Regions from separate parts of the Streptomyces sp. NPDC048718 genome, predicted to be linked through region 1. Evidence: riboswitches for the same ligand, from Rfam matches in the RefSeq annotation. Region 1 holds a riboswitch; each other region holds the start of a gene.

Region 1 (7,436 bases):
CGAGGAAGAGGGAGCGGACCAGTGACCGAGGCCGCCGCGTCTTTGGCAACCATGACGTTCCACCCGCAGCCCCAGCCGGGCCTCGCCAAGCCCTGGGCCTTCCCGGCCCCGGAGCGCGGCACGCTCGGCAACGGGATGACCGTGCTGCGCTGCCACCGCCCCGGCCAGCAGGTGGTGGCCGTCGAGGTGTCCCTCGACGCCCCGCTGGAGGCCGAGCCCGAGGGCCTGGACGGCGTGGCCACGATCATGGCCCGGGCCCTGTCCGAGGGCACCGACCAGCACTCCGCCGAGGAGTTCGCCGCCGAGCTGGAGCGCTGCGGCGCCACCCTTGACGCGCACGCCGACCACCCCGGCGTACGGGTCTCCCTGGAGGTCCCGGTCTCCCGGCTGCCCAAGGCGCTCGGCCTGCTCGCCGAGGCCCTGATCGCGCCCGCGTTCGCCGAGTCCGAGATCGAGCGCCTGGTGCGCAACCGGCTCGACGAGATCCCGCACGAGGCGGCCAACCCGGCCCGCCGGGCGGCCAAGCAGCTCTCCAAGGAGCTGTTCCCGGCCGGTACGCGCCTGTCCCGGCCGCGCCAGGGCACCGAGGAGACGGTGGAGGCGATCGACGCCGCTGCCGTGCGCGCCTTCTACGACGCGCACCTGCGGCCCGCCGCCGCCACCGTCGTGGTCGTCGGCGACCTGACCGGGGTCGACCTGGACAAGCTGCTCGCCGAGACCCTGGGCGTGTGGACCGGGGCGCCCGCCGCGCCGCGTCCCATGCAGGGCATCACGGCCGACGACACCGGACGGGTCGTCATCGTGGACCGCCCCGGCGCCGTCCAGACGCAGCTGCTCATCGGCCGTATCGGCGCCGACCGCCACGACCGGGTCTGGCCGGCCCAGGTGCTCGGTACGTACTGCCTCGGCGGCACCCTCACCTCCCGGCTCGACCGCGTCCTGCGCGAGGAGAAGGGCTACACCTACGGGGTACGGGCCTTCGGCCAGGTGGTGCGTTCCGACGCCGAGGGCCACGGTGCCTCGATGCTGGCCATCACCGGCTCGGTCGACACGCCGAACACCGGCCCGGCCCTCGACGACCTGTGGAAGGTGCTGCGCACCCTGGCCGCCGAGGGTCTGACGGACGCCGAGCGCGATGTGGCCGTGCAGAACCTGGTGGGGGTGGCACCGCTCAAGTACGAGATGGCGGCCTCCGTCGCGGGCACGCTCGCCGACCAGGTCGAGCAGCACCTCCCGGACGACTACCAGGGGCAGTTGTACGCGCGCCTGGCCGAGACCGGCACGGTCGAGGCCACGGCCGCCGTGGTCAACGCCTTCCCGGTGGACCGGCTGGTCACCGTGCTCGTCGGTGACGCGGCACAGATCGAGGAGCCGGTGCGGGCCCTCGGGATCGGCGAGGTGACGGTCGTCACCGGCTGAGCGGCCGACCGACCCACCCGACCGACCTGACCCGGCCGGGGAGTGACCTGACCCGGCCGGCCCGGCCGATCCCGTGGGCTCGGCCGGGCCGACGGTGTGGACGGCTGAGAGAGGGACCCTGACGACCCGGTTCGTCAGGGTCCTTCCTTATGTCCGAATTGACGGCCTGTGAGGCCGAATGCCCTGTGGCATGAATAACAATGAGGCGCCTCTGTTTGGCGATGGACAGATGATCGGCCTAGCGTCGATGCGGCTGTCCGCCCTTGCACGACGCCGCGTCCGCGGCACCGGGCAGCCATCGCCGAGTCCCCGTCAGGCGCGAGCCTGGGGAGCCGGGGACCCCTCACGTCCCCTGGGGTGAATCGGACGCCTTCGCTCTCTCGCGGAGGGGCCCGTAGGAGACCTTCCTGCTCCGAACCCGTCAGCTAACCCGGTAGGCGAGAGGGAAGGAAAGGACCAGCCTTTTCATGGCGTTCACCCGTGCCACCGGGAAGCATCGTGCTCCGAGCCGGATGGCGCGCCGCGGCGCGGGCATCGCCGGCGCGGCGACTCTCGCCGGTGCCGGCGTCATCGGCTCTCTGGCCTCCCCGGCGCTCGCCGCCGACGCCGAGGACGGCTCCCTGGAGGACACCGGCCTCACCCGGGTGGTCACCGAGGAGTCCCTCGCCAAGCACGTCGACGCCCAGGCCGCCGCCCAGGAGAAGCAGGCCTACCAGGCCGCCGCCCGCGCCAAGGCCGCCGCCGAGGCGAAGCGCAAGGCCGAGCAGCGCGTCAAGGAGATCCGCGAGGCCAAGGAGCGCGCCGCCCGCGACGCCGAGCGTAAGCGCCTCGCCTCCTTCCAGCTCCCTGTCGCCGGCTCGTACGTCTCCACCGGCTACCAGACCGGCGGCGCGCTGTGGTCCTCCGGCCACCACTCCGGTATCGACTTCCACGCCGCGTACGGCACCAAGGTCGTCTCGGTCGGCTCGGGCACCGTCGTCGAGGCCGGCTGGGGCGGCGCGTACGGCAACAACATCGTCATCAGGATGAACGACGGCACGTACACCCAGTACGGCCACCTCTCCGCCCTGCGCGTGTACGTCGGCCAGAAGGTCACCCCGGGCGAGCTGATCGGCATCTCCGGTTCCTCCGGAAACTCCACCGGCCCGCACCTCCACTTCGAGGCCCGCACCGGTGCGGAGTACGGCACGGACATCAACCCGATCTCGTACCTGCGGGCCCGCGGCGTGGCCGTCTGACGGTCGTCCCCCGGGTGGCCCGGTGGGTGATCGCATCCCGCGATCGCGCGCGGCGCATCACGTGACGAAGCCCCGGCTCGAAGGAGCCGGGGCTTCGGTGTGCGCGGGGTCGCGGTGCCGGGAGTGCGGTGCCAGGGTGTGCGCGGGGCGCGGACATGCGAAGAGCCGCGTCCCTCCGGAGGAGCTGGAGGGGCGCGGCTCTCGTCGCTTAATCGCCGAACAGCCGAACCGCCGAACAGCCGAACCGCCGCCGAACCGTCGCCGGGTGACGGCGGGGTGACGGCGGACGGGTCAGACGGTCTCGGGCAGCTCTTCGAGGCCCTCGGCGACCAGCTTCGCGAGGCGGTCGAGCGCGATCTCGGCGCCCTCGGCGTCCGAGGCGAGCACGATCTCCTCGCCGCCCTGGGCGCCCAGGCCGAGCACCGCGAGCATGGACGCGGCGTTGACCGGGTTGCCGTCGGCCTTGGCGATCGTCACGGGGATGCCGGAGGCCGTGGTGGCACGGACGAAGATGGAGGCGGGGCGGGCGTGCAGGCCCTCGGCCCAGCCGACGTTGACGCGGCGCTCAGCCATGTGGTTGCCCTTCAACTCTCAGCGGTTGTCTAGACCAGTCTCTCACGGGTGGCGAGAGACCCGGCCTTGAACCGCCGGGCGGCCCCTGGGGTGCCCCGTCCGGCCCTCCCCACAGCGCCCGGCGCCCGCCCGCCGCGCGACCGGTGCCACGGCTCCGCCGCGACCCGAGTCACCACTCGTGTCAACGCCCCGCGCCGGTCGTAGTCTTTCCCCATGCAGAGCGCGTCGGAACAGCCCGCACAGCCGGAACACGCCTACCCCGACCACTGGGAGGCGGACGTGGTCCTGCGGGACGGCGGCACCGCGCGCATCCGCCCCATCACCGCCGACGACGCCGACCGGCTGGTCGGCTTCTACGAGCACGTGTCGGACGAGTCGAAGTACTACCGCTTCTTCGCGCCCTACCCCCGGCTGTCCGCCAAGGACGTCCACCGGTTCACCCACCACGACTTCGTGGACCGGGTCGGGCTCGCCGCCACCGTGGGCGACGACTTCATCGCCACCGTCCGCTACGACCGCATCGCCCCCGACGGGCGGCCCGCCTCGGCGCCCGCCGACGAGGCCGAGGTCGCCTTCCTCGTCCAGGACGCCCACCAGGGCCGCGGGGTCGCCTCCGCCCTCCTGGAACACATCGCGGCGGTCGCCCGCGAGCGCGGGATCCGCCGGTTCGCCGCCGAGGTGCTGCCCGCGAACACCAAGATGATCAAGGTCTTCACGGACGCCGGCTACACCCAGAAGCGCAGCTTCGAGGACGGCTCGGTCCGCCTCCACCTCGACCTGGAGCCGACCGACCGCTCCCTGGCCGTGCAGCGCGCCCGCGAACAGCGCGCCGAGTCCCGCTCCGTCCAGCGGCTGCTGGCCCCCGGCTCGGTCGCGGTGATCGGCGTCGGCCGCGCGCCCGGCGGGGTCGGCCGGACCGTGCTGCGCAACCTCGTCGCCGCCGGCTACCGGGGCACCGTCCACGCCGTCAACAAGAACCTGGGGGAGGGGCCGCACACCCTGGAGGGCGCTCCGGCCTGCCGCCGGCTCGCCGACATCGGCGAGCCGGTCGACCTCGCCGTCGTCACCGTTCCCGCCGACCAGGTGCCCGCCGCTGTTGCCGACTGCGGCGAGCACGGCGTCCGCGGACTGGTCGTCCTGTCCGCCGGATACGCGGAGAGCGGCGCCGAGGGCCGTGAACGCCAGCGAGCCCTGGTGCGCCAGGCCCGTTCGTACGGCATGCGGATCATCGGCCCCAACGCCTTCGGGATCATCAACACGGCCGAGTCCGTCCGGCTGAACGCCTCGCTCGCCCCGCAGATGCCCGCCGCCGGCCGGATCGGGCTCTTCGCCCAGTCCGGCGCCATCGGCATCGCCCTGCTCGCCGGTCTGCACCGGCACGGCGCGGGCGTCTCCTCCTTCATCTCCGCCGGGAACCGCGCCGACGTCTCCGGCAACGACCTGCTCCAGCACTGGTACGACGACCCCGCCACCGATGTCGTCCTGCTGTACCTGGAGTCGATCGGAAACCCGCGCAAGTTCACCCGGCTCGCACGCCGGACCGCCGCCGTCAAGCCCGTGGTCGTGGTCAAGGGGGCCCGGCACAGCGGCAGCGCCCCGCCCGGGCACCGGGTCCCGGTGACCCGGGTTCCGTACGCCACCGTCTCCGCGCTGCTGCGGCAGGCCGGAGTCATCCGCGTCGACACCATCACCGAACTCGTCGACACCGGTCTGCTCCTCGCCGACCAGCCGCTGCCCGCCGGTCCCCGGGTCGCCATCCTCGGCAACTCCGAGTCGCTGGGTCTGCTGGCCTACGACGCCTGCCTCACCGAGGGCCTGCGCCCGCAGCGGCCCCTCGACCTGACGACCGGCGCCACCCCGGACGGCTTCCGCGCCGCGCTCGCGGCGGCCCTCGCCGACGACGGCTGCGACGCGGTGGTCGTCACGGCCATACCGCGCGTGGGCGAGGACGGTATCGGCGGAACGGCCGGCGCGACGGGCAGCGAGGCCGGTGCGCCGGGTGGGACTGGTGCGTCCGGTGCGTCCGGTGGTGTCGACGTGCTGGCCGCGGCCCTGCGCTCGGCCGTCGCCGCCGCGCCCGGCCCCGCGAAGCCGGTCGTCGTCGTGCATGTGGAGATGGGCGCGCTGGCGGAGGCGCTGTCCGCGGCCACCCGTACGCGGCCCAGCGCGGGCAGGCCGACGGACCCCACGGCGGCCCTCGCCGTGCAACCTGCCCCTGCCGTGCCATCTGCCCCGGCAGCTGCCCCACAGGCCGTCCCCGCCACCCCACCGGTTCCGTCCGCCTCGCGGGTCGCGGGCCGGAAAGCGGCCACCCCGGAACCGGCCGGGCCGCAGGACACCGCGGAACCGGTCGCCGTACCCGGCGCCATCCCCGCGTACCCCGCCGCCGAACGCGCCGTGCGCGCCCTCGCCGAGGCCGTCCGCTACGCCGACTGGCGCCGCCGGTCCGCCGCCGACCCCGGCCGGGTCCCCGAGTTCGACCGCATCGACGAACCCGGCGCCGCCGACTTCATCGCCCGCGTCCTGCGCGAGCGCGACGCCCACGCGCGCGGGGTCACCCTCGACGGCGACGAGACCGCCGACCTTCTCGGCCGCTACGGGATCCGGGTCCTGGCGACCCTGCCCGCCCCCGGCCCCGACGAGGCCGTCCGGGCCGCCGCCCGCCTCGGCTTCCCAGTCGCCCTCAAGACCACCGCGCCCCACCTGCGCCACCGCCCCGACCTCGGCGGCGTACGGCTCGACCTGGCCACCGAGGGCCAGCTGCGTACGGCATATGCCGAACTCACCGAGGCCCTCGGCAAGCCCGAGGAGCTCCAGCCGGTCGTACAGGCGATGGTCCCGCGCGGTGTCGACACCGTCGTCCGCGCCGCCATCGACCCCGCCGTCGGCGCCGTCCTCTCCTTCGGCCTGGCCGGGGCCCCCTCCGAACTCCTCGGCGACATGTCCCACCGGCTGGTCCCCGCCACCGACCGGGACGCCGCCGACCTCGTCCGCTCCATCAGGACCGCGCCCCTCCTCTTCGGCTGGCGCGGCTCGGCCCCCGTCGACACCGCCGCCCTCGAAGAGCTGCTGCTGCGCGTCTCCCGGCTCGTCGACGACCACCCCGAGGTCGTCGCTCTCTCCCTCGAACCCGTCGTCGTCGCCCCGCGCGGTCTGTCCGTGCTCGGTGCCAGCGTCCGCCTTGCCCCGCCCCCGCCCTCGCCCGTCACCGACCTCGGCCCGCGCCGCCTCCCCTCCTACTGACCGTCCCCGACCGCCCCTGACCGACTCTGACCGCCCCATCGCCCCGGATCCCGCGCCGACCGGGACTCCTCACCGGGGCGCACCTCCTCCTGGTCCGGCCCTGATCCGGTCCCGACGAGGTCCTGGCGCGACCCCGGTGTGTGGTCCTGACGTGGTCCTGATCCGGCGTGCGATCCGGCGCGTGCGCGCCCGACCGAGCCCGGTATGCCCCCACACGCCCGGCGGGGAGTCGGATGTCACAGCCCTCGCGCCGCCGAACGGCCCCGGCCGCCCGTTCGGCGGGCCAAGCCGTCCTTGCCCACGGATTAGGATGGAGTCCATGGCGAAGACCGGTACGACGACTCAGGGGCTGCGCACGGCGATCGAGCGCAGCGGCTATTACCCGGCCCTCGTGGCCGAGGCGGTGGAGTCCGCCGTTGGCGGCGAGGCCGTCAAGTCGTACGTGGTGCATCAGGAGACCACGTTCGACGCGAACGAGGTCCGGCGGCACGTCACCGTGCTGGTCCTGACGGCGAACCGCTTCATCGTCAGCCACACCGACGAGCAGGCCGCCGACAGCGGCTCCCCGACGCCGTACGCCACGACGTCCACCGAGTCCCTCAACCTGGACCGGATCTCCTCGGTCGTCGTCAGCCGCATGGTCGCCAACCCCGAGTCGTACACCCCGGGCACCCTGCCCCGCGAGGTCGTGCTCACCATCGGCTGGGGCGCCGTCTCCCGGATCGACCTGGAGCCGGCCGCCTGCGGCGACCCCAACTGCGACGCCGACCACGGCTACACCGGCAACGCCACCGCCGACGACCTCAGCCTCCGGGTCAGCGACGCGGGCGACGGCCCGGACACCGTCCGGCAGACGCTCGCCTTCGCCCAGGCCCTCTCCGAGGCCACCGCGTCGACCTCCACCGCCCGCTGATGGCCCAGCCCACCGCCATCGCCCAGGGCTGGCCGGACGACCCGATCCCG
Region 2 (7,436 bases), on a different contig from region 1:
GCCAGGAAGAGGCGCTGCTGAAGCGCTGGCCGGACTGGGGCATCGACATCGACGGCGCCCGCGTCCTCGACCTGGACGAGATGTTCGGCGGTCTGCCGGTCGTCCTGGAGATCGGCTTCGGCATGGGCGAGGCCACCGCGCAGATGGCCGCCGCCGACCCCGGCACGGGCATCCTCGCCGTGGACGTGCACACCCCCGGCCAGGGCAATCTGCTCGGGCTCGCCGACCGCAACGGGCTCGCCAACGTCCGGGTCGCCAACGGCGACGCGATCATCCTGCTGCGCGAGATGATCTCGCCCGAGTCGCTGGCCGGCTGCCGGATCTACTTCCCGGACCCCTGGCCGAAGGCCCGCCACCACAAGCGGCGGCTGATCCAGCCCGAGTTCCTCACGCTGCTCGCGCCGCGCCTGGCGAAGGGCGGGCTGCTGCACTGCGCCACGGACTGGGAGCCGTACGCGGAGCAGATGCTGGAGGTGCTGACCGCGCACCCCGACTTCGAGAACTCCCAGGCCGACGGCGGCTACGCGCCCCGGCCCGGCTTCCGGCCGCTGACCCGCTTCGAGGGGCAGGGACTGGACAAGGGGCACGTCGTCCACGACCTGCTTTTCCACAGGGCGTGAGCCCCTCGGTGGGGGGACGAGACACCTCCCACCAGGTTTTCCACAGGCCGAAAGAACCCTCTCGACTACTGTCGGTGACGCTGGCTACTGTCGTCGGGTGTCCTCGAACCCGATCACCGGATCCGCGCCCGCGCCCCTCGGCGCGGCCGGCGGCACGGCCGCCCCGCCGGCCTGCCCGCCGGGCCTGACCGCGCCTTCCCCCGTACCCACGTGGGAAGGCGAACAGCCGGACTTCGGCGCCGTGCCGCCGCGCGCCAAGTGGCGCTACAAACCCCGCCGGGCCTTCTGGCGCAGCCGGCTGGTCCGGGGCATCGCCGTGATCACCGTGCTGGCGCTGTGCGGCCTGGTGATCCTCGCGCTGGTACGGGAGGAGACCGGCACCGAGGGCTTCCTCGTCGGCCTCGGGCTCGCTGTCCTGCCGGTGCCCCTGCTGCTGTCGGCGTTCCGCTGGCTCGACCGGGTCGAGCCGGCCCCCTGGAAGAATCTGCTGTTCGCGCTCGCCTGGGGCGCGTTCGCCTCCACGCTGATCGCGATCTTCGCCAACTCCTTCGCCGTGGAGTGGATATCCAGCGCCACCGCCGACCGCGACTCGGCGGACGCCCTCGGCGCGACCGCCGTCGCCCCGTTCGTGGAGGAGACCGCGAAGGGAGCCGCCGTCCTGCTGCTCTTCCTCTTCCGCCGCAGGGACTTCAACGGCCCGGTCGACGGCCTCGTCTACGCCGGATTCACCGCCACCGGCTTCGCCTTCACCGAGAACATCCTCTACCTCGGCAACGCCTTCGGCGAGGACCAGGAGATCGGCGGGACGGGCGTCGGGGCGGTGACCGTGGGCACGTTCGTCGTGCGGGTCGTCCTGTCCCCGTTCGCCCATCCGCTGTTCACCTCGCTCACCGGCCTCGGGCTCGGCTTCGCCGCCCTGCTCCCGGCCACCGCCAAGGCCCGCCGTGTCCGGATGACACTGCTGCCGCTCGGCGGACTGCTCCTCGCGATGAGCTTGCACGCGCTGTGGAACGGCTCGGCGACCTTCCACCCGATGGCGTTCCTGGTGGTCTACGGCATGTTCATGGTGCCGGTGTTCGCCCTGCTGGTCTGGCTGGCGATAGGAAGCCGGCAGCGGGAGCTGCGCACCATATCCGCCGAGCTCCCGGCGTACGCGGCGGCGGGCTGGCTCGCGCCCGACGAACCGCTCGCGCTCTCCTCGATGCGGGCCCGTTCGATGGCCCGCGCGTTCGCCGCCCGGGGCCGCGGCAAACCGGCGGCGCAGGCCGTCGGCGAGTACGAGGCGTTCGCCACGACCCTGGCGTTCCTGCGCCACCGGGCCCGGCGCGGCCAGGCCGTACCCGACTTCGCGGCCCGCGAACAGGAGCTGCTGCACCACCTGTGGCAGCGCCGGCCGCTCGCCTCGCCCGCGCTGTCGTACGCGGCCCGGGCCACCGGTCGTGTCTGGACGCCGCCGCAGTACCTGGACTACGGCGGCTACAACCCGTACCGCAGCTGAGGACGCCCCTGGATATTCGTCCTGATCCGGCCGATGCAGACCTCTTGTCCGACGATCATCCTGGGTTGAAGACTGCGGGGGTGGCCGGGAGGGGGCCGTCTCAGGGGGAGGCGGGGAGTTCCGGCGCGGGGACGCGAGGGGGACTCCGGTGGCCGTGGGGAACGCGCAGGATCCGGTGGACGGCGGCGGGCCCGTCCGGTGGCGGCCCGGGAGCGGTCCGTACGGCGGGGGCCTGGCGCGGTTCGCCGGGGTGGGCGCGATCGTGCTGGGGCTGCTGCTCGGGGTGGTGTCCTTCGACAGCTTCGTCCACCGCATACCGAGCGCGGTGTCGTGGAACGCGGACTACCGGGCCGCCGAGCCGTGTCCCGTCACCGCCGGCGCGCGATCGGCCGCCGCCACCAACGACGCCGCCGACACCGCCGGGCCGGAAGGCTGTCTGCGGGCGGTCGCGTTCACGGTGGCCGGCATCGTGGTCGACCGGGTTCCCCGAAGCCGCCGCTACCAGGCATCGCTGAACAGTCCCGTCCTGCGGCCCACGGTGAGCTTCGCGGATCCGGGCCCTCTGCTGGAACGGCTGCGGCCGGGGGACCGGGTCGCCGGGACGCTCTGGCGCGGGAGGGTCGTGGCGCTCGCCACCGCCGAGGCCCGGCAGGCCACCCTCGACGAGCCGCGCGACGAGACCCGGACGAGTACGGGCATCGCCACCGGACTGGGCCTGCTCGCGATCCTGTCGCTGCGCTTCGGTCTGCGGTGGTTCCGCGCCCGCCCGGACCACCACCTTCCTCACCGCCCTCACCACGCCCACCCCTTCGACCACCGGCCGGCGGCCCTGGTGAGGACCGCCGTGCTCACGGGACTGGCCGTGTTCCTCGGCTGCCTCGCCCTGGGCGCCGTGGCGCAGGTGCTGGAGCTGTCGCGCTGGATCGTGCCCGCCCTCGCCGCACCGGCCACGCTGCTCCCGGTCCGGCCGGCGGGCCGGATCCGACGGGATCCGGGGCCCGGACCGGGCTCTCCCGTACCCACCGGCTGCTGAACGAGCCGAACGGGACGGCGGGACTGCGGGACCGGCCGGGGCGGGGCGGCAGGGCCCGGGCGGGCCATCGGCCCCGTACCGGAGCGGATTCAGCCCGCGTTCAGGCCCGGCCCCGCCCCCGGAACGGCTCGGACGCAGCTCAGGCGGACGCGGCCGTCAGCGTGCTCAGTTCCTCGTCCGTCAGCTTCAGTTCGGTGGACGCGAGAAGCGCCGGAAGCTGCTCGACCGTACGGGCCGAGGCGATCGGGGCGACCACGGTCGGCCGGGAGGCCAGCCAGGCCAGGGCCACGGAGGCGACCTCGGCGTCATGGGCCTCGGCGACCTTGTCGAGCGCGGTGAGCACCCGCTGTCCGCGTTCCGTCCCGAGCAGTTCGAGCGGCCGCTGGGAGCGGGCGCTGTCGACGGTGCGGCCCGGCCGGTACTTGCCGGTGAGGAAGCCCGACGCGAGCCCGAAGTACGGCACGGCCGCGAGTCCGGCGGCCTCGGCGGTGTCCTGGAGCGGTCCCTCGTAGGTGTCGCGGGAGACCAGGTTGTAGTGCGGCTGGAGGGCCACGTACCCGGTGAGGTTCTCCGCCTCGGCGAAGTCGAGGGAGGCGCGCAGCCGTTCCGCCGAGATGTTGGAGGCGGCGACGGCCCGGACCTTGCCCTCCTTCACCAGCGCGTCGAGGGCGGTGACGATGTCCTCGACCGGGACGGACTCGTCGTCGAAGTGCGTGTAGTAGAGGTCGATGTAGTCGGTGCCGAGACGGCGCAGGGACTGCTCGGCGGCGGCCTTGATCGTCTCCGGCCGGAGCCCCTTGTAGTCGGCGTGGGAACCGGCCTTGGTGGCGACGAGGATGTCGGAACGGTTGCCGCGCGAGGCCAGCCAGTGGCCGATGACGGTCTCGGACTCGCCGCCCTCGTGGCCCTCGACCCATTGCGAGTAGACGTCGGCGGTGTCGACGAAGTTGCCGCCCGCGGCGGCGTAGGCGTCGAGGACGGCGAAGGAGCCCTCCTCGTCGGCGGTCCAGCCGAAGACGTTGCCCCCGAGGGAGAGCGGGAAGACGTGCAGATCGGAAGTGCCCAGTCGGCGAAGGGAAGTCATGGGTCGATCTTCCCCCCGCGCGTCCGGGCCCGCTCCGTTTCCATGCCCGCCTCTTCGGCCCCTGTCACACCGACAGGGGCCGGGCGGCTCGGAAGGCGCACAGGGGCGTAGGCCGAAGAATCCCGAGGAATCCGGGCGGCCCGGGGAACCTCGGAGGGCCTCGGGGCGCCCCGGGGAGGTCAGACGGTCAGGCCCTTGGAGCGAAGCCAGGACGCCGGGTCCAGGCGGGAGCCGTCCCCGGTGTGGACCTCCAGGTGGAGGTGCGGGCCGGTCACGTTGCCGGTGGCGCCGACCCGGCCGATGGTCTCGCCGGTGCCGACGGACTGCCCGACGCCCGCGGTCATCGAGGACAGGTGGCAGTACCAGATCTCGGTGCCGTCCTCGAGTTCGAGGACGATGCGGTAGCCGTACGCGCCGGACCAGGCGGCCGACTTGACGGTGCCGCCGTGCACGGCCTTGACCGGCGTACCGGTGGGCGCGGCGAAGTCCAGACCGGTGTGATAGCCGGAGGACCACATCGAGCCGGGCACGCCGTAGGTGGAGGTCAGCACGTACGACGAGGTCGGCAGCGCGAAGCTGGCGGCGAGCTTGGCCAGGCGCTCGGCCTCCGCCTTCGCCGCGGCCTTCGCCTTGGCTTCCGCCTCGGCCTTCTTCTTAGCCTCGGCGGCGGCCTTCTCGGCGGCGTCGGCCTTGGCACCGGCTTCGGCGGCGGCCTTCTCCGCCGCCGCCGTCTCCGCCGCGGCCTTCTCGGCGGCGTCGGCGGCCGCGTGCTGCTGCTCGGCCTGCTGGAGGATGCGGGCGCGCAGTGCCTCGCCCGCGTCGGCCGCGGTCTGCGTCTGCGGCTGAGCACCGGCCTCGGCGCCGCCGGCGGGGGCGGCCTCGTCGGCAGGGGTGGTGTACGTGAGCGCGGTGAGCGGCTGGGTGTTGGCGTTGCCCGCGACGGCGGCGGAGTCGCCCTTCTTCGCGTCACCGTTCATCAGCCGTCCGACGCCCGGGAGTTCGGACACGTCGGGCAGCTTGACGTCCGGCAGGCCGACGTCCGGCAGGGCTATGGAGACCGGCGGCTTCTGCTGCGCGGAGGCCAGGCCGCCGGCGCCGACGGCGGCGATCACACCGACGCCGAGCACGGTGGAGGAGCGGGCAAAGTTGGAGCGCTTGGCGACGCGGTGCCGGCCGCCGGAACGGCTCTGGGCCCGCAGGGAGTCCTCGGTGGGGTTCCACTCCTCGGCCGTCCCGGTCACCCCGGCCGTGCTCTCGGTCCCGCCAGGACCGTCGTAGGCACCGTACGAGTTGTACGAGTCGTTCGGGTCGTACGCGCCATTCGGGTCGTACGCGTCGTTCAAGTCGTACGAATCATTCGGGTCGTACGGGCCATACGGGGAGAAGGGGGCTTGCGGAGTGGGGGGGTTGGACGCCACGGAGGCGCTCTCCTTTCCTTCCTTCTCGCCTACCGGGTTAGCTGACGGGTTCGGAGCAGGAAGGTCTCCTACGGGCGAGCCGCACGGGTGCGGCGGGGCCCGATTCACCCCATGTGGTGGTTCCCCGGTTCCCTGACGGGATTCGGCGCGTGCGCACGGTGCCGCCTCTTGCGACGGCTGGGACGACCGCGCTGCGTTATCGAACGTTAATAGACGCGGGTGAGGGATTCCAAGCCGTCCCCTGTGATCATTCATTGAAATGGGAGGGAATAGCCCAAGTTGAGGCCTCTTCAGAAAGGTTTCGACGAACACCTTGCATATGACGGTGCCTCAGTCGTTACCTGAGGGAGATCTCTCGACTACACCCTGTCATCACCCTGGTCGCCCTCGCCGCCCTCCGGTAGGCCGGTCCCGGGCAGACTGCCCGCCTCGCCCGCCCCGCGCACCCCATCCGCCCCATCCACCTCATTCGCCTCATGCGTCTCATGCGCCCTCGGGCCGTCCGCCGGCACCACCGGCATCGTCCGCCGCCGCTCCGGCTCCCCCACCCCGGGCCGGGCCACCGCGAGCAGCGCCATGTCGTCCGTCGTCCCGCCGCCCGTGTGCCGGCGCACGTCCGCCACCAGGGCGTCGAGGAGTTCCTCCGGCCCCGGGAAGATCCGTCCCGCGAGCCGCTTCGCCGGATCGTAGAAGACCCCGTGCGCGTCCCGCGCCTCCGACAGCCCGTCCGTGTAGAACAGCAGCGTCGCGCCCGGCGGATACGGCGTCTCGTCGGCCCGGTCCGGCCACGCGGCCACGTCCCCCAGCCCCAGTGGCAGCGCCGGCACGCTCGGCCGGAGCGGCAGCAGCGCCCCGTCGGCGTACAGCAGCAGCGGCTCGGGATGCCCCCGGTTGATCACCCGGACGAACCCGGCGCATTCCCCGGGCCCGCGCGGCCTCGCCGGGTCCGCCGGAGCCCCGGGGAACTCCGCGAGGACGGCCGTCGTGAAGCCCTCGAACGCGTCGAGGTCGTCGCGCCGTTCGCCCTCCCGGGCCAGTGCCCGTTCGAGCCGCGCCGCGACCCCCGCCAGCGTCGCCTCCTGCTCGGCCGCCTCCCGGAACGCCCCGATGACGACCGCCACCGCCTCCACCGCGTCCATCCCCTTGCCCCGTACGTCGCCGACCACCACCCGTACCCCGTGCGGGGTGCCCTGGACCGCGAACAGGTCGCCGCCGATGAACGCGCCCGCCTGCGCCGCCTCGTACCGGGCCGCGATCCGCAGCCCGCGGATCCGCTCCTCCGGCTCGGGCAGCACCGCCCGCTGCGCCGCCTCCGCGACCACCCGGGCCGAGGCCAGCCGCTCGCCGCTGCGCTGGACCACCCGGCTGATCAGCACCGCGAGCGCGGAGACCGTGGCGACGGTGAGCGTCTCCGTGATCGAGACGACGTCGTTCGTCTCCTTGTGGAAGAAGAGCAGGCCCGTACTGGCCATGACGGCGGCGAGGCCGGTCAGCAGGGTGGTACGGGTCGAGAAGAACGGGGCGGCGATCAGCGGCGCCGCGGGAAGGAGCGGCGCCGCCGTGTACATGGGCGGGGTCAGCAGGTCATATGCCACCCCGCCCGCGATCACCAGCGCCGGGAGCGCCCGCAGAAAACGCCGGACACCGCGGTACGGACCGTCGTACGAGCCGGGGTCGCCGCCGTTCCCCCGGCGCCGGCCCTCGCCCCGGTCCCGGCTTCGCCCGCGCCGCACCGCCGCTCGCGCCACCTGTGCTCCTCGTCCTCCCTGGCTCCCGGGGCTCC
Region 3 (7,436 bases), on a different contig from region 1:
ACCGGCGGCCCAGGTGGTGTCGATGTCGGTCGCCACCACCCGGCCGTCCGGACCGACCCGGTCGGCCAGCCAGTCCACCACGGTCGTACCGCCGGCCCCGACCTCCCAGCAGCGCCGGCCCGGGGCGATCCCCAGCCGCTCGATGTGCCGGAAGGTCGACGGGTCGAACAGCGAGCCGAGTGCGTCGAAGCGGACGCCCGCCTCGGCCCGGGCGTTGTCCAGGAGGTAACCCCGCGCCTCGGCGTCACGGCCGGCGAGACCACGGGACTGCGATGCGGAAGATGTCATGAGCCGATTGTCCCGCCGGCGTGCGAAACGCCCTCGTCGCACCCCCGTCGCACCCCCGGACACGACGGCACCGGCCCCGCCCCCGCATACAGGGGGCAACGCCGGTGCGGGTGCCGGGACCGGTCCGGCGCTGATCCGGCCCCGTCCGGTCCGGTCCGATCCGCTACAGCGGCAGCAGGTCGGGGCGCTTGGCCTCGACGTTGTCGCCGGAGCTCTCACCGCGCAGTCGCCGGCCGATCCACGGGACGAGGTATTCCTTCGCCCAGTGCATGTCGTCCTTGCGGACCTCCAGGGTGCCGCGCGGCGGCAGCGGCGGCCAGGCCTGCTCCGGGTCGGCCGGCACCGGCATGCCGAGGACCTGGGCGGCGCGCAGCGCGACCCGGGTGTGCCCCTCGGGCGAGAGGTGCAGCCGGTCGTCGTCCCAGGCGCGGCGGTCCTGGACGGACCGCAGCGACCACAGGTCGAGGACCGGGCAGCCGTAGCGGTCGGCGATGGCCCGCACGTGCCCGTTGTACGTGGCGATCTTGCCGCGCAGGTGCTTGAGCAGCGGCACGTCGCGGGTGTCGAAGCCGGTCGCCACCATGATGGTGCCGACGGCGGAACTCAGGTCGGCGATGGCGCTCTCGAAGCGCTCGGCGACGTCGTCGGGGTCCGTGCCGGGGCGGATGATGTCGTTGCCGCCGGCGCAGATGGTCACCAGGTCGGGGGCGAGTTCCTTCGCCCGCGGGATCTGTTCCGCGACGATCTGGTCGAGCAGGCGCCCCCGTACGGCCAGATTCGCGTAGCGGAAGTCGTCGTGCTCCGGCAGCCGGTCGGCCAGCAGGACCGCGAAACGGTCCGCCCAGCCGACGAATGTCCCGTCGGGCCCGGGGTCTCCGACGCCCTCCGTGAAACTGTCACCGATAGCCGCGTACGACCCGATTGCGTTCATGTCTCGTGTTGTCGAATCGTCTGCCACGGGAGCACATCTTTGCCGGACGGATGTGACCTACGCGACCGTAAGGAGGGGTTGACGGCGGGTGATATATGCCACCGATAAAGATTCGACCAAATCGGAATACGCGCCCGGCCCCCGGCGCGGGTGCGCCGGGGGCCGGTTACGGGGCCTGGTTCACGGGCGGGCCTGGAGGGCCCTTCCGCCGTTTCGGGCCGGATGGGTCGGACGGGTCAGACGGCGACGCCGTGCTGCCGCAGGGCGGCCAGCGGGTCGATGTCGGAGCCGTAGTCCGGCCCGGTGCGCATCTCGAAGTGCAGGTGCGGGCCGGTCACATTGCCGGTCGCGCCGGACAGGCCGATCTGCTGCCCGCCGGTGACGGTCTGGCCGGCGGAAACGCTGATCGAGGAGAGATGGGCGTACTGCGAGTAAGTGCCGTCGGCATGCTTGATCACGACCTGGTTGCCGTAGGAGCCACCCCAGCCCGCGGAGTAGACGGTGCCGGGACCGACGGCGCGGACGGTGGTGCCGGTGGCCGCCATGAAGTCGACACCGGTGTGGTAGCCGGAGGACCACATCGAGCCGGAGGCGCGGTACGGGGTGGAGGTGCCGCCGCTGACGGGGGCGACCCAGCCGGAGGAGGCGGTCGCGCCAGAGGAGGCGGTCGTACCGGCCGGGACCGAGGCCGAGGTGCCGGTGGACACGGTGGTGGAAGCCGAGGACGAGGCCGAAGCCGAGACCGAGGGGGCCGGCGTGGACGCCTGGGTGGAGGCACCGGCGGCCGACGCGGTGACGCGCTCGGCACCACGCGAAGCGGAGGCGGAGGCGGTGGACACGCTGTCGGCGCCCCGCCCGACGCTCTGCGAGGCGGCGGCCTTCGGGGTGGTGGCCTGGCCGGTGTGCGTAGCGCCGAGGACGAGCTTCATACCCGGGAAGATCAGCGACGGGTTCTCGCCGACCACCTTGCGGTTGTCGTGGTACAGCCGGTGCCAGCCGCCGGCCAGCCGGTGCTCGGCGGCGATCTTGGACAGATGGTCGCCGGGCACCACGGTGTACGCGCTCGCGCCGCCACGGGGTGCGGTGGCCGGGGCGGATGCCGGGGTCGCGGCGGGGGCCTGCCGGGGCATCGCGGCCGGGACGGCCCGTTCGGCGGCATGGGCGCCGGTCGCGCCGATCAGCGGCAGCGCGACGACGGCTCCGCCGGCGCTCGCGGCGACTATTCCACGGCTGAACGGGCGGGCCTTGCGGCGGCGGTGCTTACCCTTCGCGGGCATGACGGCATTCCTCTCCGTCGCCTGCGAGGTGAGCTGTCGGGTTCGGACGGGAGATGTCCGGCCGCGCGTTCACGCGACTTCACCCCAAGCCGTCCTTCATGGCGCGCCTTTTTCTATTCGGGCGCCGAGGGACCGGCGTAAAACCTGGGTCCCCCGCTCCTGCCGGGTACGGGTGAGTGCGGATTCCGGGCGGCGGCAGGATTCGGCGGTCCGTCCGGATGGAACGCGACGCTAGACGAGCCGAGTCGGCGGGAACAAGCCGCCTTATCCCTTTTCCCCATGATCACGCCGCGCCGGGCCCGAATTTCGGTCACCTCGTATCGATGACGCCCCATCGATTCGCTTTCCGCCAAAGGGAATTGAAAAGGATGCTCCACCACGGTCCGTCATGTTTATGACGCTGCTCACGCCCTGACACCCATCCCCCCAGTAATCAGGGCGCGTTATACCGAATCTGCCAATTCGGGCAGATCGCCCACGGGTGCCCCGAGGGGTGCACCGTGAAGCGGGCACCGGGATGATGCCGGAAAACCGATCCCGAGAGCAGGAGCGACCGTGACGCAAGCGACGACCGAGCCCGAGCTCACCGGCGTACGCAACTTCCGCGACCTGGGCGGGCTGCCGACCGCGGACGGCCGGGCCGTCCGCACCGGGCGGCTGTTCCGCAGCGGCCATCTGGCGCACGCCACCACCGAGGACGCGGCCTTCCTCGCCACCCTGTCCCTGCATACGGTGTTCGACCTCCGCAATGACGCCGACCGGCGCCTGGAGGGGCCGGACGTGGCGCTGCCCGGGGTGACCAACGTGAACATCCCGCTCAGCGACCCCGCCGACGGCAAGGACTTCTGGAAGCTGGTGCGCTCCGGCGAACTGGCACGGCTGCGCGAGGTCCTGGGCGAAGGACAGGCGGCCGGGCGGATGACCCGCTCGTACCGGAGGATGATCGTCGAGCGGACCGCCGAGCACAGCCGGATCCTGCACACGATGGCCGGGGACAGCGTTCCGGCGCTGATGCACTGCGCGGCGGGGAAGGACCGGGCGGGGCTCGCGATCGCGATATCCCTGCTGGCGGTCGGCGTCGAGCGGGAGGCGATCGAGGCGGACTATCTGAAGTCCAACGCCCCCCACCGGCGCTACCGGATGAAGCGCGGCTCCACCGCCCCGGACGGGATGTCTCCGGAGGTGATGGAGCTGCTGGCCCCGCTCTTCGACGCGCGGGTGGAGTATCTGCGCGCCGGGTTCGAGGCGATCGAGTCGACCTGGGGGTCGGTCGACGCGTATCTCCTGACGGGCCTGGGACTGGCCCCAAAGACCCGTGAGCGGCTGCGAGAGCGGCTGCTCACGGAGGTGTAGGGGCGGGCGGGTGAGGGCCCGGGGCGGTCGGCCGGGAGCCGGCCGCCGAGACCGCTTCGCCTGCCGCCGTGTTACTGGCCGCCGCCCATCTCGAAGAGCAGGTAGAGGAAGCCGGCGAACAGGTGACCCGCGATGAGGTAGGCGAAGAGACGGAGCACGAGCCCCTTGGGGAACTTGCCGCCACCACGCTCTTCACCGGTGACCGGTACGGACTTGTCGGACATGTCGAATCCTTTCTGGGGGCTCAGCGGCTGTGCGGAGTCCCGTTGCCGAGGCACAGCTCGGCGGCGGGGCTCTGGATCAGGGTGTGGACGAACATCAGCTCGGCGCCCGCCTGGGTGGCGGCGCCGACCCGGTGCGGGGTGAGCGAGTCGTAGTGGGCGCTGTCCCCGGGGTCGAGAACGTGCACCGTGTCGCCGAGCGCGAGCCTGACCCGTCCCTCCAGGACGTGGATCCACTCCTCGCCAGGGTGCATCCGGACGATGTCGGCGCTGGTGGCGAAGGGGATGTGGACGCGCAGGCACTGCATGGCGCGTCCGGCGGCTCCGGCCTGGCGGTAGATCCAGCCGTCGGCCTCGACGGGATCGGAACGGCCGGCCCGGACGATCGGGTCGCGCTCGGGCAGCGTCTCGCCCAGCAGCTCGGAGACCGTCGTACCGTAGATACGGGAGAGGGAGAGCAGCATGGGCAGCGAGGGCTGCCGGTTGCCCGTCTCCAGCCGGGAGAGGTGAGCCGGCGAGAGCCCGGCCCGCTGGGCGGCGCCCTCCAGCGTGAGCCCCCGGCGGCGCCGCAGGGCCCGCAGCTGCGGGGCGACGTCCTGCAGGACGTCGGTAACGTGGTCCATGCCTCCATTGGGCCAGGATCGTGCCTCTGAGGCAAATTTCTTGCCTCAGAGGCAAACCCTCACAGGAGCGGCGTCTCCCCGCACCCGGCGGCTCCCCGGCGGCTCCCCGGCGGCTCTGCGGGCACGCAGCCCCCGCGGCCCGCCCTACGAGGCCGACACAGCCTGTTTGACCAGAGTCTTCCCGAAGTCCCACAGGAGCCCGGCGCCCCCGTGCGCGTCGTCCATGACCGCGGTGAAGGAGGTGACGAAGCGGTCGACGTCCTTCTCGTCGATGATCAGCGGCGGAAGCAGCTTGATCACTTCCAGATGGTCGCCGGACACCTGCGTGAGGATGCGGTGGCGCTGGAGCAGCGGCACCACGACCATCTGAGCGAAGAGCCCCTTGCGGGCCGCCTGGAGCATGGCCCAGCGGCCGCGCAGCCCGAGCGAGGTCGGGCGGCCGAACTCGATGCCGATCATCAGTCCTCGGCCGCGGATCTCCTTGAGGAGTTCGTAGCGGGGCACGAGTTCCCGCAGCCGGGAGGCGAGCAGGTCGCCGGTACGGCGGACGTGCGCGATGGTGTCCTCGGACTCCATGACGGAGAGCACGGCGAGTCCGGCGGCCATGGCCTGCGCGTTGGAGCCGAAGCTGGCCGAGTGGACGAGGACCCGGTCCATCGAGGAGTAGACCTTCTTGAAGATCCAGTCCTTGCCGATCGTGGCGCCGACGGGCACATAGCCACCCGAGAGTGCCTTGGCCACACAGATCAGGTCGGGCTCGACGCCCTCTTCGTGCTGGTGGGCGTAGAAGTCGCCGGTCCGGCCGAGACCGGTCTGCACCTCGTCGGCGATGAGCAGGGCGCCGTGCCGGTGCAGCAGTTCCTGGGCGGCGCGCAGGAAGCCGGGCGGGGCGGCGTGGACGCCCTTGCCCTGGATGGGTTCCAGGACGAAGCCGGCCACGTCGCCCTTGCGCAGCTCGCGCTCCAGGGCGTCGAGGTCGCCGAGCTCGATCGCCGTGTCGGGCAGGAGCGGGGCGAAGCCGTCCCGGAAGCCCTTCTCCCCGTTGACGGACAGGGAGCCGGTGGTGAGCCCGTGGAAGGCGTGCGCGCAGTAGACGATCCTCGGGCGCCCGGTGGCGTACCGGGCGAATTTGAGGGCGGTCTCGACGGCCTCGGTGCCGCTGTTGCCGAAGAACACCCGGTCGAGATGGGGGCTGTGGGCCAGCAGCCGCTCGGCGAGGAGGCCGGGCAGCGGCGGGCAGTCGAAGCGGGTGAGGTCGGCGAGGCCGGCGTCGAGGACGTCGTGCAGCGCCTTGCGGACGACCGGGTGGTGCCGGCCGAGCCCCATGACGCCGAAGCCGGCCAGCATGTCCAGGTATTCGTTGCCATCGGCGTCCCAGAAGTGGGCGCCCTCGGCCCGCTCGTACACCTTGTCGAACCCTATGGTGTGGAGCATGCGCGGCAGTTGGTGGTTGAGGTGGCGGGCGTGCAGCTCGTAGCGCTCGCCGCCGCGCTCGGCGAGCAGCGCCCGCAGGTCGAACTCCTCGGTCATGCCGGGCCGTTCCCGGTGACCGTCTCGCGGACCGCGCGCAGCGACTCCTTGAGCGAGCCCATGGTGGCGAGGACGGCGGTGGGCTCGTAGCCGCAGTGCGCCATGCAGTTGGCGCAGCGCGGGTCACGGCCCCGGCCGTACTTGTCCCAGTCGGTGTCCTCCACGAGTTCGCGATACGTGGGGACGTAGCCGTCGCTCATCAGATAGCAGGGGCGCTGCCAGCCGAAGAGGGAGTAGTTGGGGATCGCCCACGCGGTGCACGGGAAGTCCGCCTTGCCTTCCAGGAAGTCCAGGAAGAGCGGGGAGTGGTTGAGCCGCCAGCGGCGCCGGTTGCCGCCCGCGAACGCTTTCCTGAAGAGCTCCCGGGTCTGCTCGACCCCGAGGAAGTGCTCCTGGTCGGGGGCCTTCTCGTACGCGTAGGCGGGCGAGATCATCATCTCGTCGACCTGGAGGTCGTCGTTGAGGTAGTTGAGCACCTCGATGACGGTCTGCGGGGTGTCGGTGTTGAAGAAGGTCGAGTTGGTGGTGACCCGGAAGCCGCGTCGCTTGGCCTCCTTGATCGCCGCCACCGCTTCGTCGAACACGCCCTCCTTGGCGACGGATTCGTCGTGCCGCTCGCGCAGGCCGTCGATGTGCACGGCGAAGGCGAAGTACGGGGACGGGGTGAACTTGTCCATCTTCTTGCGCAGCAGCATGGCGTTGGTGCACAGGAAGACGTACTTCCTTCTGGCCACCAACTGACGCACGATCTCGTCGATCTGAGGATGCATCAAAGGCTCGCCGCCGGCGATCGACACCATCGGCGCCCCGGACTCCAGGACGGCGCCGACCGCCTGGGCGACCGGCATCCGCTGCTTGAGGACGCCCGCCGGGTGCTGGATCTTGCCGCACCCCTCGCATTTGAGATTGCACGCGAACAGCGGCTCCAGTTCGACGATCAGCGGGAACCTCTCCCGCTTGCGGAGCTTCTGTTCGAAGAGATAGGTACCGACCCTGATGGACTGACGGAGCGGCATGGCCATGTCTCGCTCACCTCCTGGGAAGCAGTAACGAACGGTGCCATTCGACAAACGCGGGAAGGACGGAACGGAGCACGCGGAACGCCGATATTCCCCCGCGCACCGTGCCGATCCTGACCAGTTCATGCTCTGGAGCGTCCACGACCACCCGTACGGCCGCAACCGGGCGCGGACCGGCCGAGAGCGCCGTCCGC

What was found. Region 1 has a riboswitch for cyclic di-AMP ahead of ACGFRB_RS12990 (M23 family metallopeptidase). Riboswitches for the same ligand answer to the same signal wherever they lie in the genome.
Positions count from the first base shown of each region.
Region 2: linked by a shared signal. The riboswitch ahead of ACGFRB_RS21210 (M23 family metallopeptidase) and the one ahead of ACGFRB_RS12990 (M23 family metallopeptidase) in region 1 are both predicted to bind cyclic di-AMP.
Region 3: linked by a shared signal. The riboswitch ahead of ACGFRB_RS22760 (peptidoglycan DD-metalloendopeptidase family protein) and the one ahead of ACGFRB_RS12990 (M23 family metallopeptidase) in region 1 are both predicted to bind cyclic di-AMP.

Region 1 covers NZ_JBICVG010000006.1:36,728-44,163, forward strand. The annotation lists gene ACGFRB_RS12980 (pitrilysin family protein) at 1-25, shown strand, start outside; gene ACGFRB_RS12985 (M16 family metallopeptidase) at 52-1,419, shown strand; cyclic di-AMP (ydaO/yuaA leader) riboswitch at 1,709-1,874, shown strand; gene ACGFRB_RS12990 (M23 family metallopeptidase) at 1,887-2,657, shown strand; gene ACGFRB_RS12995 (HPr family phosphocarrier protein) at 2,949-3,230, opposite strand; gene ACGFRB_RS13000 (GNAT family N-acetyltransferase) at 3,444-6,473, shown strand; gene ACGFRB_RS13005 (DUF5998 family protein) at 6,784-7,386, shown strand; gene ACGFRB_RS13010 (alkaline phosphatase family protein) at 7,386-7,436, shown strand, end outside.
Region 2 covers NZ_JBICVG010000010.1:264,983-272,418, reverse strand. The annotation lists gene trmB (tRNA (guanosine(46)-N7)-methyltransferase TrmB) at 1-620, shown strand, start outside; gene ACGFRB_RS21225 (PrsW family intramembrane metalloprotease) at 805-2,118, shown strand; gene ACGFRB_RS21220 (hypothetical protein) at 2,267-3,151, shown strand; gene ACGFRB_RS21215 (aldo/keto reductase) at 3,291-4,235, opposite strand; gene ACGFRB_RS21210 (M23 family metallopeptidase) at 4,415-5,653, opposite strand; cyclic di-AMP (ydaO/yuaA leader) riboswitch at 5,665-5,811, opposite strand; gene ACGFRB_RS21205 (PP2C family protein-serine/threonine phosphatase) at 6,013-7,401, opposite strand.
Region 3 covers NZ_JBICVG010000012.1:60,869-68,304, reverse strand. The annotation lists gene ACGFRB_RS22770 (methyltransferase domain-containing protein) at 1-288, opposite strand, end outside; gene ACGFRB_RS22765 (SGNH/GDSL hydrolase family protein) at 452-1,219, opposite strand; gene ACGFRB_RS22760 (peptidoglycan DD-metalloendopeptidase family protein) at 1,456-2,496, opposite strand; cyclic di-AMP (ydaO/yuaA leader) riboswitch at 2,502-2,681, opposite strand; gene ACGFRB_RS22755 (tyrosine-protein phosphatase) at 3,052-3,849, shown strand; gene ACGFRB_RS22750 (DUF6126 family protein) at 3,921-4,073, opposite strand; gene ACGFRB_RS22745 (helix-turn-helix domain-containing protein) at 4,094-4,693, opposite strand; gene ACGFRB_RS22740 (aspartate aminotransferase family protein) at 4,838-6,223, opposite strand; gene hpnH (adenosyl-hopene transferase HpnH) at 6,220-7,245, opposite strand; gene ACGFRB_RS22730 (1-hydroxy-2-methyl-2-butenyl 4-diphosphate reductase) at 7,253-7,436, opposite strand, start outside.